DNA from 2 places in the Paenibacillus sp. S-12 genome. Region 2 is predicted to be linked to the other one. Evidence: a T-box and tRNA genes for the amino acid it is inferred to sense, from the RefSeq annotation. Region 2 holds a T-box; the other holds one or more tRNA genes.
The links. The T-box of region 2 lies ahead of NO352_RS02640 (valine--tRNA ligase). A T-box ahead of a tRNA ligase gene usually reads a tRNA of that ligase, here a tRNA-Val.
Positions count from the first base shown of each region.

Region 1: it encodes a tRNA-Val, which carries the amino acid that the T-box ahead of NO352_RS02640 (valine--tRNA ligase) is inferred to sense. The anticodon was not compared.

Region 1 covers NZ_JASIUF010000005.1:391,731-399,344, reverse strand. Annotated here, with positions in the region: gene NO352_RS04615 (stalk domain-containing protein) at 1-271, opposite strand, end outside; gene NO352_RS04610 (N-acetylmuramoyl-L-alanine amidase) at 501-1,046, opposite strand; gene NO352_RS04605 (hypothetical protein) at 1,183-1,404, opposite strand; gene NO352_RS04600 (MBL fold metallo-hydrolase) at 1,551-2,288, shown strand; gene NO352_RS04595 (DUF3892 domain-containing protein) at 2,357-2,590, opposite strand; gene NO352_RS04590 (GNAT family N-acetyltransferase) at 2,693-3,139, opposite strand; gene NO352_RS04585 (hypothetical protein) at 3,281-3,451, shown strand; gene NO352_RS04580 (hypothetical protein) at 3,550-3,744, opposite strand; gene NO352_RS04575 (hypothetical protein) at 3,826-3,999, opposite strand; tRNA gene NO352_RS04570 (tRNA-Val) at 4,347-4,422, opposite strand; gene NO352_RS04565 (uracil-DNA glycosylase) at 4,574-5,245, opposite strand; tRNA gene NO352_RS04560 (tRNA-Leu) at 5,406-5,494, opposite strand; tRNA gene NO352_RS04555 (tRNA-Ile) at 6,208-6,284, opposite strand; tRNA gene NO352_RS04550 (tRNA-Met) at 6,309-6,385, opposite strand; gene NO352_RS04545 (hypothetical protein) at 6,498-6,662, opposite strand; gene NO352_RS04540 (ABC transporter substrate-binding protein) at 6,788-7,614, opposite strand, start outside.
Region 2 covers NZ_JASIUF010000004.1:73,607-81,220, reverse strand. Annotated here, with positions in the region: gene NO352_RS02640 (valine--tRNA ligase) at 1-1,459, opposite strand, end outside; T-box leader at 1,660-1,953, opposite strand; gene NO352_RS02635 (hypothetical protein) at 2,117-2,281, shown strand; gene NO352_RS02630 (LysM peptidoglycan-binding domain-containing protein) at 2,363-3,946, opposite strand; gene NO352_RS02625 (RluA family pseudouridine synthase) at 4,090-4,977, opposite strand; gene hemL (glutamate-1-semialdehyde 2,1-aminomutase) at 5,129-6,433, opposite strand; gene NO352_RS02615 (Crp/Fnr family transcriptional regulator) at 6,512-7,189, shown strand; gene hemB (porphobilinogen synthase) at 7,288-7,614, opposite strand, start outside.

The DNA.
Region 1 (7,614 bases), on a different contig from region 2:
TCAAATCCACATTAGGCTTATCTATGACTACCTTCTTATTTGCATCATCCCAGAATATGAATGCCTGAAGCGCTTCTGATAGTTGACGGACAGACAAATAAGCACGTCCATCTATCATATACCCGCCTTCACTCACGGAATTTCCATTTAGAACAACATCAATTTTCTCAGCCGCTGAAGCGGCTTGCGTAATATCTGTTTGTGCCGATGCATAAGCTCCGCCTACAATGGAACCAAGCAGTACGAAAGCTGCAAGTCTCTTGCCTTTCATCTCGTTACCCCCAAATTGCTTTGTTGTAAAGTTATACTCCAATCATACAGCAGAGTTGCGCTGGCTTCGTAAATAACCTTTCCTTCTTTGCAGCAGCAATGTATGAATGCCTTATAGAACCAGTTGTATTGTCCCTAACCTTGATCTTTGCTTTACATGCCCTTTCTTGTCGAACAATAAATGATACGCATTCTCCTAAGCTCATTATTGGTGATTTCAGCCGAAATCCTCAAGCCTGCCCGTCATGCCGCATATCCTCATATAACCGCCTCCAAGGAAAGTTTGGGCCTGGACAGTTGGCTTTTCTTCTTCCGTCTATCTGAAAATGTCCCAATACATGTTCATAATCTAATGGAATCCAATGTCCCCATTGCTCCATGACATATTGCTGAATATATCGATGCAGATTAAGGCTTGCCAAATATTGCTCCTCGGTAAGAAGCCCGTCCATCCCCTCATGTTCAATTGATACTGCATATAAATTGGGATTGATTCCTTTATCACGTACAATATAGGCAGGAGCAAGCGCTATTCGCTCTCCTTCTAGTCCTTGGGAGAATGCCATGCGTTCTAAACCTACATATTGGTAAATTAAACCGTTTTTGGAGACGATAAAATGAGCGGAAGATATTTTGTTATCCGGACATGTATACCAAGCATCCAGACGAGATATGCTCTGGGCAGAAATATGATTCACAATAATCTGGGGAATTTCACCCTTGCGATCACTTGAATTGGTATGCTCATTCCCTCTCCATACAATATTCAGCTGCATCGCAATACCTCCTATTTGTTCAACAGGTACGAATATAGGCCAGCCGCATAACTTTAGAGCCATTATGACCCGGGAAATGATTTTTCCGAACCTACACAGCACAACTCCCGGCACATGACTTCCTGTAAACGAACAACTAACCGCTTATTTGGGAGCGAGTTAACACACAAGGAACACCACTGCCAACTGCACCTGGCTGAGACATTCGCTCAATGTATTCCATACCACGTGCACACGGGGTTTTGCATACTTCACACCGATCTGAGGTTACTAATTTCATCGTGTACTCTTCTTGGCCCAACTGCACTGTCGTCTTCTTTTTGCCTTTACCCTTCGTCATGCCGATCACCCGCTTCATGTGCAATTCACGTGACTTGCTACTTACCAACTGAACGCTGATTATTGCATGTTATGCAGGATTTCACACCCTTGCTTGTGCATTTATCCCAGTCATGGTACAGTATAGGCGTAATTTAAGCCTTGTCAGCCAATAGGAGGATAAATATGAACCTTCGCATTCAAATGTTAGGGACAGGCAGTGCATTTGCCAAATCATACTTTAATAACAACGGATTACTCTACGCAGATGAATTCACACTGCTCATCGACTGTGGATTTACTGCACCAATGGCGCTTCACCAACTGAACAAATCGTTCTCCGATATCGATGGTATTCTCATTTCTCACATTCATGCTGATCATGTTGGAGGATTAGAGGAATTCGCCTTCCAAATGAAATTCAAATATGGTCGCAAGCCTAGCTTGTTTATTGCTGCACCGCTCGTGACTGTATTGTGGGAACATACATTACGGGGAGGACTAACCCAAGAAGGAATAACATGCTTGGAGGACGTATTCGACGTATATGCAATTGAGCCTCAGCAGCCATATAAGATTGCTGATGGTCTCATTGTTGAATTGATTGAAACTCCACATATCGAAGGCAAACGTAGTTATTCCCTGCTGTTCAATCATACCTTCTTCTATAGTGCTGATATGCAGTTCCAGCCTGAGCTGCTATATAAATTGGTTGAATCACGCGGAGTAACCACTATCTATCACGATTGCCAATTAACAGGCAAGGGGGAAGTACATACGACGCTGGCCGAGCTCTTGACGCTGCCTGAATCAATGCAAAGCCGCATTTCCCTAATGCATTATGGGGATGATCGACCCGAATACGAGGGGAAAACTGGTGCTATGTCATTTGTGAATCAGCACCTACTGTATACAATCGAGTAAAATGCCAAAAGAGCACTTTACAGCGACCTATTTAGGTGCTGAAAGTGCTCTTTTACATAACGTGCTTGTTACTCGAAGGACGGCAAATTATCCAAATTGTTACTAGGGTCGCCGTCGGCATCTCCACGAATATAAGTGCCGCCGTCCCTTCCCTTAAATGCATTCACACCTGCAATTTCTCCATTTTGAACGGCTTGGAGAGCTTGCTCATAATTCAATATCCGACCTGCGCTCGTTTGGAACGCCGTCAAATCGCCATCTCCATTTTTTTGAACAGCTACAAATGATTCGCGTTGTGACATTGAACATCCTCCTATCTACGGGCATCAAACTACCTTCAGATGCGATTATAGGTAGGATATCCAAAAAACTCAAAATGATGAGCCGAATTCAACCTACACCATCTATAACAGCTTTTTCTCCATCCGGACATGAGGAATGCCTGCATCTAAGAATGGCTCCTCTGATACCGTTTCATAGCCCAAAGAGTAATAAAACCCTTCCGCTTGGCATTGACCGTCCAATACACATTTCTCAACACCGTGTTTTCGTGCGATTTGTTCCAAGCCCACCATTAAGACTCGTCCAATTCCTTTTCCGCGAAACGGCTTTCTTACTGCAATGCGTTGCATTTTAGCAGTGAATTCATCCAAAAGCTTCACACGTCCTGTCGCAGCATACTGCCCATCCGACATCAGCAGAACGTGAAAGGCTGGAGCTCCCAAGATGTCGTATTCGTCACATTCTTCTTCTTCAGGTACATGTTGCTCAGCCACGAATACCTCTTTACGTATAGCAATACATTCATCCAATTGCTCCTGCGTCCTAACTTCAATGATTTCTGCAGCCACTCCCGCTCACCTCCGAATGAAATGTGCAGCAGCAAATGTATAGTCTCTGAGCTACTGCAAACGAATTTATATTATACAAAAAAATCATTTTCATGTATAGTTGCAGTAACGGATACGCTTACATTGGTAAGGAGGTACAAGATGGATCCGATTATTGCTACTGTCATCGCTGTTGTCATCATGGTTATCGGCATGGTTCTCTTACTGCTCTACGTGACGAAGAAGGCCTATGCACGCAAATGGGATGCATACGATCCTATGGACGACGCACAAAAGCAATCCAATCATTCCACAACAAGCTCTGACTCATAAAGAATTATACTATCTGCTATGAACAGAAGCAGCCCCGGTCGAATCTTATAGATTCGGAAACCGGGGCTGTCAGTTACAACCTTATGTATGGCTACACTTTAAGGATCATACACTTCCTCCATAATCGGCTTGCCATACACATCCTCATAGATAGGAATCGTCCTCTCTGTAGGCTCTAGCAGAGGGTTGGAGCGACTTGCATCGACCACGCTCAACCTTACCCCAATAAGCAAGACGCCAATGATGACCCCTGTCAACATTACCACGCCCAATAAGGCCCATGGTCTTCGCATGATGAATCCCCCGCTTACATCTCATAACTTTACGTATAGCCCCTATTTTCACCGTAAAGTTATCTCCTTAAACATTTCAATTCATCGGTTTATGATTTCATTTCCATTGCTGCCGTCTTCTTCAACTGAGCGCAGCCATACGAATTGCTCATCATGCCTCGTACTATCAAATATGAGCAGACGAGACAAAAACCAGCAAACAACAGCAACCAAACCAAATACCGCTGTCAGCCATACAAATAGTTCAGCTCCCATTTTCAACCCTCCGCTTGTCCTCATTATTAACTTGGAATATCAGTTATACCTTCACTATATGAACTTCTCTGTTACTTTAGTTCTCGATAACACGAACAGACAATAAAAAAAGCAACTATCATTACTTACGAATGATGGTTGCTTGATAACTTCGAGAGAAGTCTACATACTGACACAAACTGATAACCACTGAGGCAATCCTGAAATAACAATGCCGCAGCGATTTTTACCAATCGCTCTATTTTAGCAAATCTTATTACAGGATTATGTTTGAGAGAAAAGCGTATTGTTTCACTTCGCAAACAAAATAAACCCCCTTGCTTCCAAGGGGGTGGATTAAAATTGTATGGTGATCTGTAGTGGGCTCGAACCACTGACCCCCACCCTGTCAAGATGGTGCTCTCCCAGCTGAGCTAACAGATCATGTCAACAACAATCTTAATATAACATCAATATATTACCATGTCAATTGAGCTAGATCATTTTTCACTTCAACGGCGGACATGTGAACCCCCCTCATTCATATGCCTCTTGTGCTGGCATGACAGCAGTTCACATATCTGCCTATCTTCATTTATATATTAGGTATTTGCCAGTCGATTTCCTGTTCGCCCCATTCACGCAGCTTATTATTAATCTTCGAATATGGCTTGCTTCCAAAGAAGCCTCGGTGCGCTGAGAGTGGACTTGGATGCGGAGCTTGTACAATATAATGCTTCGACTGATCAATCATACTCGTTTTCGCTTGAGCATGACTTCCCCACAGCACGAATATGATTGGGCGCTCTCTTTCATTCAACAGCTCAATAATACGATCCGTGAATTTCTCCCACCCCTTGCCGCGGTGCGAGGCTGCTTGTCCTTGCGCTACAGTCAGCACTGTGTTCAGCATCAGTATGCCCTGATTCGCCCAATGAAGCAAGCTTCCGTTGTTCGGAATTGTCAGGCCTACATCGTCAGCTCCTTCTTTGAACATATTTTGTAGAGATGGCGGCAGCTTAACCCCTGGTTGAACAGAGAAGCTTAATCCATGTGCCTGTCCTGGCCCATGATAAGGATCTTGGCCCACGATAACGATCTTCGTATTTTCATAGGAAGTGGCATTCAACGCTGAAAATATGAGATCATATGGCGGATAAATGACGGCACGCTCGTATTCTTGGCGAAGCCAGCCCCATAGCTGCTTAAAATAGGGCTTTCTTACTTCATCATGCAGCAACGCTGCCCAATCATTCTGTACATGCATCCCCAATGTATTCCCTCCCAAGTTTGTACCAAGTTGTTTATGATAGTTTAGCATTTGAAACTCTTAGCATGCGGCATATGTGAAAACATAAGAATATAAAGCAAAAAACTCCTTACTTGTTCAAGGTCTGAACAGGAAAGGAGTTCTAATCATCAATACGTGGTGCCGAGGACGGGGGTCGAACCCGTACGATGGTCACCCATCGCAGGATTTTAAGTCCTGTGCGTCTGCCAATTCCGCCACCCCGGCACATTTTCCACATCGCAATGTGGTTCAAATATGCGGTCATTGCGCTTCACAAGCTGCTCTTCTGCTTCCGATTCAGATTGTTATATATCGCAACCGACAAGATATAATATATCATACGCTTTGTTATGATGTCAACAATAAATTTAACGATGTAAATGTTCGCAAATGAGCAATAGCAACTTCATTATTTTTTCAACAGCAATCGTGTTCATATCTTACGCTGCCCATTAATTTCATAGGAATCTTTCGCTTGTATAGTACAACGGAACATTTAGCATCCAGGGGAATTATGGGCTGTGAAACGACGATTATACCTGTCAGCGATGAGATTATCCAAGATAATAATCATACTCGGATCTGGGAATGAGCAGATGCCTATCCTTCAGATGTGGACATCCAAATGATTGGTGCTATCATTGGATCAATTATCCGGCATGAGAGCAAGCAATATTATTATGATGACCATATATACAATTACCAAAAAAAGAAAAAGCTTCGCTCTAAAAAGTTCTGGACGCCTACGACGCACTGACCAAAGATGAACAGCGTAATCAAGCAGAAGTCTGCCCGCAGATCCCCTGCTGACAGGCATCTTCATTTCTTATGCTTATCTCTCTGCAAATAAAAAAACACCTATCTCATTTCTGTTAAGCAATTGCTTAATCATTATGATGAAAGATGCGTCTTAGTACTACTATGTATGAAATTATAATTGGTGGGCCCTGAGGGACTCGAACCCCCGACCAATCGGTTATGAGCCGACCGCTCTAACCAACTGAGCTAAGGGCCCTCACCATTGCAATTTCATGAAGTTTGGTTGCGGGGGCAGGATTTGAACCTACGACCTTCGGGTTATGAGCCCGACGAGCTACCAGACTGCTCCACCCCGCGATATGTTGCGACAACTGAACTTCTTCAGCAGCGACAAGTATTACTATACAATAGGTGCACGTGTTCAGTCAAGAGGAAAATAAAAAAAGATTAAAATTATAATACATGATGGTCAGCGAAGAAACCTTACCCCATACTTCCCTCTTCTCGATCGAAATACTTCAATCTCTTTCAATACATCATAGCCATAAATCCATGCATCATGTTCGAGACGCTGCTGCATGCAGCGCGCTTGAAACTTAGAATCAAACAACTTGCCCCAATATACCCAATGCACATGAACACCCCTTTGTTCCAACTTTCAACACACTTTTGTCTCTTCTACTATTCCCATTTATACAAAAAAGAATCGGCGATCTCCCATTGACTGGAATATGCCGATTCTTCCTTTATCCTGCTCTCTTAATCGTGATATACGTTGCCTGGAGGGGTTCCTCCACCGTTCTTCGCCTGGAGGAGAAGCTGATTTCCTTTCGTCTCCCATTCCTTCAAGGCTTCAGATACTGATTTCTTCTTATCAATCACTTGCTTCATCAATTCAGAGGCAATTTGATTAATCTGCCACAAGTTTCCGTCTCCCATGAGTTTATCCATATCTGTCTTTGTTGGAGGTACCGGCTTCGTTTTATAGAATGCGCTAATATTTATATTCGTACCGTCCTTTGGCTTGATGTATTGCTGACGGGACACCATTTCCCAACTGCTGCGGGAACGAAGCTTCGCCCAGTCTTCACTATTAATGAATTTGATAAATTCCCATGCATCATCTGGGTTGGCTGCTTTTTGGTTGATAGAAAAAATATTATATAACTGCGAGCCGCCAGATACGCCTGGAGCTTCGGGATGTGAAGGCAGCGTCACGACATCCCAATCAAACTTCTTGAAGCCTTTGATTTTATCTGCATTCTTCATGGCATCAGCCAATTCGGTATTAATGTAATTGTAATCGCTAATAGCCATTGCAACCTTGCCTGACAAGAAGTTATCGTGGCTGAATGGATTTTCATTCTCTGGTGCTTGACCTGTCATTTCATTATTGCTGTTGCCCGTTGGAATGGTTTTTTTGATGGCCAGATCACTCACCGTTGTCCATACTTTCTCCCACTGCGGTGTATTTACCGTCATCTTCTCTCCCTTGTCATCGAACATACGGAGATTAAGTGGGGATACATAGTAGTTCAACATGTCGTCGAACACGTCAGATCCGTTGTAACGGTTGAAGCTGAAGC
Region 2 (7,614 bases):
AAATGATGTCATAGCCTGTAACGAGCACGTTCGTTGGATAGTAGCGCTTCAGATCTTCCGTCTGATCCGGCCAGCCAAGCGTAGAGAACGGCCACAACGCAGAACTGAACCATGTATCGAGTACATCTTCATCCTGCTTCAAATGGCTGCTTCCGCACGATGTACATGCAGTTGCATCTTCTTCTGCAACATGAATGTGTCCGCAATCCTCACAATACCAAGCAGGAATGCGATGGCCCCACCACAGCTGACGAGAAATACACCAGTCGCGCACATTCTCGATCCAATGCAAATACGTCTTCTCAAAGCGTTCCGGCACGAAATTAACGCCTTTGCCCGTTTTTTGCGCTTCGATTGCGCGCTCTGCGAGCGGCTTCATTTTCACGAACCATTGTGTTGACAAATACGGCTCTACAACTGCGCCACTGCGCTCGCTGTGTCCAACCTGATGGACATGATCCTCAATTTTGATCAACACACCTTGTTCTTGTAAGTCCTTCACGATCTGTTTCCGGCAATCCGCACGATCCATTCCTTGATATTGACCAGCCAGCTCATTCATTTTGCCGGACTCATCCATTACCGTTATTTGCGGCAATTGATGGCGAAGTCCCATTTCGAAGTCATTCGGATCATGGGCTGGTGTAATTTTAACCGCACCGCTTCCGAAGTCTTTATCTACATATTCGTCTGCAATTACAGGAATCTCACGGCCTACAATCGGCAGCACCAACATTTTTCCAATCATATGTTGGTAACGCTCATCCTTTGGATGAACCGCTACTGCTGTATCGCCGAGCATAGTCTCTGGGCGAGTTGTTGCAACAGTAATTGAGCCGCTGCCGTCTTTGAGTGGATACTGCAGATGATATAGATGCCCCTGCACTTCCTTGTACTCAACCTCAATGTCGGACAATGCCGTGCGCGCTGCCGGATCCCAGTTAATAATATATTTACCGCGGTAAATGAGCCCTTTCTCATACAGCTTCACAAATACTTGGCGAACCGCACGGGACAGACCTTCATCCAACGTAAAGCGCTCACGGGAGAAGTCCAAGGACAGCCCCATCTTCGCCCATTGTTCGCGGATCGTATTCGCATATTGCTCCTTCCAATCCCATACACGTTCCAGGAACGCTTCACGCCCCAAATCATAGCGTGTTACTCCTTCTTCGCGCAGCTTCTGCTCTACTTTCGTCTGCGTTGCAATACCAGCATGGTCAGAGCCTGGAAGCCACAGCGCATCATATCCCTGCATCCGCTTGAAGCGAATAAGAATATCCTGCAATGTAAAGTCAAGCGCGTGACCAATATGAAGCATGCCGGTAACGTTTGGAGGCGGAATCACGATCGTGAACGGTTCAGCATCCTTGCGAACACCTGCTTTAAAATACTCGCCTTTCATCCAGAAATCATACCATTTCTGCTCCGCTGCCTTCGGATCGTACGTCGTTGGCATGGACAGTTGCTCTTGATTCTCTGTCAATCAAAATCCCTCCGTTACTTAATCATGAGTGTCTAATCGACAATACTATGCCTATAGAACCGAAGCGAATAACAACCCTGCGCTGTCTCCCATAACACTTCCTCAAGCGTCTAAACTATGGCATTTGTAAGGGATGCATTCACTTCTGCAGGCAAATAAAAAAACCTTACGTCGCAAAGGACGAAAGGTTTATCTTCCGTGGTACCACCTTTATTCCGCTCTTATATACAGACTTCCAAGCATACAGATTCTGCTGAGCGGCACTTCAGTTGCAAATAACGGCTGCGGCCGGCCTGTTCTAGCGTATGAGGAACACGATGAACACAATGTTCATACATTACCTTGATACGTTCAAATGGGCAACTCCCAGGTGACTTCAGCGCTGGACGATCCTGCAGGCGTTGCACCGTGTCGCTCTGCTCTCTGTAAGGGGCCGATCGCTTACTAATCCTGTTCATCGTTTTTCAATCAGTCAGCTATGAAAGTAAACAATAACATTTACGATATATTGTACCTTCGCACAACCTGCGAGTCAATAGACGGAGCGCAAAAGGATGCTGATAATTGGTTCCCTATTAGTCATAACCTGTTTTTCGTTTTTCATAACATGTACTATAGGAGGTGTTTTATATGGAACGGTGGTGGTGTCGTGTTCGAGGTTCCATTAAAGGGGTTCTTTTCCCCATCATTTGCTTGCAATTTATCCGCACGTTGCTTCTGCCAACAGCATTTGACGTATTTTTGCTTTTTGTACTATTCCTCATTTTCATTGGATTTTTGTGGGACGTGTATTGAAGCTTGTACAGCTGCATGCAGACACAAAGAAACCCGTCGCTCAATGAGCCATACGGGTTTCTTGCCTTTATGGAGATATCGTTACGAGGTGGGAATGTAGAGAACTTGCCCTTCGGATACATCCGATTCCGCCAAGCGATTGTAGAGAGCAATCTCTCGTGAATTCATGCTATATCGGTCTGCTATCGTGTCGAGCGTTTCGGAACGCTGCACAATACACAAGCGCACTTTTTTGAATGCACGTTCATCATCCAAACGTTGGAGGAATAACGACTGCCACTTTACTTCCTCTCCAGAGGCCTCCGCATTCGTCGCTGCCTGCTTCGCAGTCTCCTCTTCCGTTTGAACCCGATCCGACTCTTGTGGCTCCCGCTTCTTCGAAAGCAATGAACTGAACCCGAGCGGCTCGGCTGCTTCTGGCTCACTATTTTTCCCCTTGCCAATCGCAATCTTCATTTCCTGCTTTACTGCAGCTGCCGGATCAGCATCCGACTGTTCATTGACAACAGAACCGGCTTCTACACTCTCCCGCTCCTCATCATGAGTTGAGACAAGTGACTCAAGCTCTTCTGACAATTGGGCAGCCGCTGAATCATCCGTTTCTGTAGAGGATACACGTTCCTTACGCTCACGCTTGTCATGGCTTGCAACGGGTTCGCGAGCCTGGGCTTCCTCAGAGAATGTATGGAAATCAGAAGGAGCTCCCTTCGGTGTGCGCACATGTTCACCTTCATGCGAATCAGCATTCGTTTCACTTGATGCCTGCCGCTCGTCCTCCGAAGCTTCGGCACTTTGGCCTTCCACTTGCTCTTCCGCTTCTAGAATCTCCTTGTTCCATTGGGAACCACTCCACGTCAGTGGAACTCGTTGGGAATTGGATGAAGTGGTGTCGGATGGCTCATGATTTGATTGAGCAATCAACTGCTCATCTTCAGTTTCATGTTCGCTGGCTTCCAGTTCTTCTGCAGCTCGAGTATAAGATTCAGATTCTTCTTCCTCTTCATCTTGCATAAACTCATGATCCTGTTCCTGCTTTTGTTCTTCGGAATTCCATGCAGAGCTGTACTCTCTATATTCCTCTCTTGGATCTGCATCCGATTCTACATTCGATGATTCGTCATTCGATTCATCATTCGATCCTCCGTTGCTCTCAGACAAACTCTCTTCATGACTCGATGTAAATGCCGGTGTATATGTACCGTAGTCACGCAGCCATGAAGGTTCCTCCTCATCCTGCTCGATCTCTGTTTGATGCACGACCGTAAATTGCTCAGGTTCCCAAGCTGCAGGCTCGATACTTTCCATCGAGATGCCGCGCAGCGATAAAATTCCTGTTATATTCAATGTTCGTGTCGATAATAGATCAACATCAAAGTGCTCAATGTCGACCGAAATATCTTCTAAGCTGCGCACCCGGTTTAAGGGCAGTGTGATTTCAACTGGTATCCAATGCTCAAGCGAATGGCTGCTTCGCAATTCATCGGCACCTACGTATGCTCCTGCCAGCAGCAAGCTGCCGCGCACCGTCACCTGGTCACCAGCAGGAATGACCTGAATGTGCGGTGTCAACTCCACTTCTTCCAATTGATCAATGCCGACCACTTCGTCGGACAAATGCACACGTTCATAAATATCAAATCGCAATCCATATGATTCATCGTTCACAGACCGCTCCTCCTCCCGCAGTTCATATGCCATCCTCCCTTGTGACCAGCACACATGCAATTCGACAACGATGTTAAGCTACAGTCGCAAAGTCAGACTCGTATCACTACTTCATCTATATGGGAAGAAAGAGAGGAGCATGACTATATTTTTTGCCGTAAACGCAACATGTCCTCTGGCCACGGGACATCCACCTGAATGTGTTCTCCCGACAACGGATGGCGGAAGCGCAAGCTTTCTCCGTGAAGCGCTTGTCTGCGAATCAGCTTGTCATCCCCGCCGTACATCACGTCTCCTGCAAGCGGGTAGCCCTTTGCACTCATATGCACCCGAATTTGATGTGTTCTCCCTGTCTCCAGAGACAACCGAACTAGAGACAGCTCTGAACCAGGCTGCAACGTATCATAATGAGTGATCGCACGTACCCCACTGTCACTTACCCGATATTTTCCGCGGTGATGACGATCCTTTCCTATTGGCGCATCAATTGTTCCAGAAGCCGGAGTCGGCGTTCCGTGAACAATCGCATGATAGATACGTTCAATCTTTTTTTCGCGCATCATTTCATCAAGAATAACTTGCGAACAGGGCTGCTTTGCATACAATACGGGCCCTGTTGTATCAACATCAAGCCGATGGATATGCAGTACCTTAGCCGACTGTCCTGTCCAAGCATAATGGCATGCTACAGCATGAGCCAAACTGTCCCGTCTCTTGGCCTGCTCAGGTGTCGAAGGATGAACCGCCATTCCCGAAGGCTTATAGGCAACAAGACAGGCATCATCTTCATACAGCACCTCTGCAGGCTCATCTGCAGGTTCATAGGAATCCGATTCACGAGTAAACCATCTTAGCCTCAGCCTATCTCCAGCCGTGCGAATATCTCCCTCATGCTTCATTCTTTGAACGAAATTTTTCGGCAAGCGCAGCTCTCCGATTAACCAAGAAAATGTTGACTCTTCCTCTTTGAGCACTCCCTTGCCAGGCATGAACTCTACCCATTCACCTTGGCGTCTCCAATACCGTGTCATGCCGCACCTCCACTCTATTTCCTTTTCATTTCATTTCAAAGCCCGGCACTCCTCTAGTGACGGGAATCGCCGGGCTTATCGTCGTTCTATTCCGTTGCAGGGTGTAGTCTAAAAGACTAATCTTTCTACCCCGTTTTAATTCACTCTATGCTTAGATGGACTTTTTCAGTGCTGCGTAGTGAGCTTGTATCGTAAACTCAATATCTTCATCAGTATGAGCTGCTGATACAAACATCCCTTCGAATTGCGAAGGCGCTACATTGACCCCTTCATCCAACAAATGCTTGAAATAGCTGCGGAACAATTCCAAGTTGGAAGTACGTGCCGTATCAAAGTTCGTGACCGCTTCATTCGTAAAGAACGGACAAACCATCGAGCCGATGCGATTGATTGTACATGGCACTCCAAGCTCCTGAGCATTTCGCGTGAAGCCTTCCTCAAGCATTGCGCCCTTGCGATCCAGCTCATCGTACACCTCCGGCGCAAGCAAAGACAATGTCGTGTAGCCCGCAGCCATCGCCAGTGGATTACCGCTTAACGTGCCGGCTTGATAGATCGGTCCGCTTGGCGCAATCTGCTCCATGTATTCGCGTTTTCCTCCGTATGCACCTACTGGCAGTCCTCCGCCAATAACCTTTCCAAAGCAAGTCAAATCCGGTATAACGCCAAACAAGCCTTGCGCACAGCTATAGCCTACACGAAATCCGGTCATGACTTCATCGAAAATGAGCAAGCTTTCAAACTGCTCTGTTAAATTCCGCAGCCCTTCCAAAAATCCTTCCTTCGGCGGAACAACTCCCATGTTACCTGCTACCGGCTCCACAATGACACAGGCTATGTCTTCGCCATAGCGTTCAAAGGCCAGTTTCACTGCCTCCAAATCATTGTAAGGAACTGCTATCGTATTGCTGGCCACCCCTGCAGGCACCCCTGGGCTGTCCGGCAGTCCTAATGTAGCTACACCAGAGCCAGCCTTGATCAGCAAGCTGTCTCCATGACCATGGTAGGAGCCTTCAAATTTAACAATCTTACTCCGCTTCGTTATTCCACGGGCCAGCCGGATCGCACTCATTGTTGCTTCCGTTCCCGAATTAACCATGCGGACAATATCTACCGAAGGCACACGCTCACATACCAGCTTGGCCATAGCCGTCTCGATCTCAGTAGGCGCACCAAAGCTTGTCCCTTTCGCCGCCGTTTCTTGGATTGCACGAACGACCTCTGGATGCGCGTGACCCATAATTAACGGCCCCCACGAACATACATAATCGACAAATACGTTGCCATCGATATCATACAGTCGGGAACCTTCCGCCCGCTCAATATAGGCAGGTGTTAGTCCGACAGATTTAAATGCGCGAACAGGGCTATTCACACCGCCAGGTATGTATTTTTTTGCTTCTGCAAATGCTGCCTGCGAACGAGTGTCTACACGGCCAGATTTTTTTTCAGACATGTTGGTAGCTCCTTCTTATTTATTCCTCTGTTCTATGTTACACTAGTAAAAAATCGGCTTGGCAAAGAGGGGAAAGTCATGATTGAATTGCTAAAACGCGTCCCACTGTTCTCTGATTTGACTGATGAACAGCTGGAAATCGTATCGTCCATCACATCCCGTCGGGAGTATGCCCCACATACGATTTTGTTCCAGCAGGGAGATCCAGGACACACATTCTGCATCGTATTACGCGGTGCCGTCAAAGTATACACATCCAACAAGAAAGGACAACAAAAGATCCTTTCCGTCTTCAAGAGCGGCGACAACTTCGGCGAGCTTGCGCTTATTGATGGCAAGCCGCGTTCTGCTACAGCAGAGACACTGGAGGATACCGTATTATTGACCGTTACTTCTGAAAGCTTCCATCTATTGCTGCGAGCCCACTACGACATTGCGAAGCAGGTTATGATTCAACTGTGCGGGCGGCTTCGTTCGACGAACGGATACGTCTATGACTTAACGTTCCTGGATGCTCCTAGCCGCATCGTGAAGAACATTGTCCGTATCGCTCAGCAGCAAGGCGAACGCCGTGGAGACAAAATCTACATCCGTACCGCCTTCGATCCCGATGCCATGTCAGGGCTTGCTGGTGTGCATCGCAACGTATTAGAGCAGGTAATCCGCGATTTGGAGCATCAGCGCATCTTGACGCTGCAACCTACCGAATACACACTGGATGTATCCAAGCTGTTCCAGAGTCCTTACGTAAGCTAGCTTCCTAAATGATTGGGCAGACAAGTACCCCTCCGCTGCATTTCGCTAAATGTGCTGGAGGGGTGCTTGCTATATATTCCATCCGCTTGCCCTGATAATTAGGAACGATCTGACAGCCAGCGCGCTGCATCCTTCGCATGGTACGTAATAATCATATCCGTTCCTGCACGCTTTAAACCAAGCAGCAGTTCAGTAACTATTGCCCGCTCGTCAATCCATCCAAGCTTGCTCGCAGCCTTCACCATGGAGTATTCGCCGCTCACATTATAAGCGACCAGTGGCAGATCGAACTGATCCTTTATCACACGGATGACATCCATATATGCCATGGCCGGCTTCACCATCAGCATGTCCGCGCCCTCCAGAACATCCTCTTCTGCCTCGCGAACCGCTTCACGCACATTAGCAGGATCCATCTGGTATGT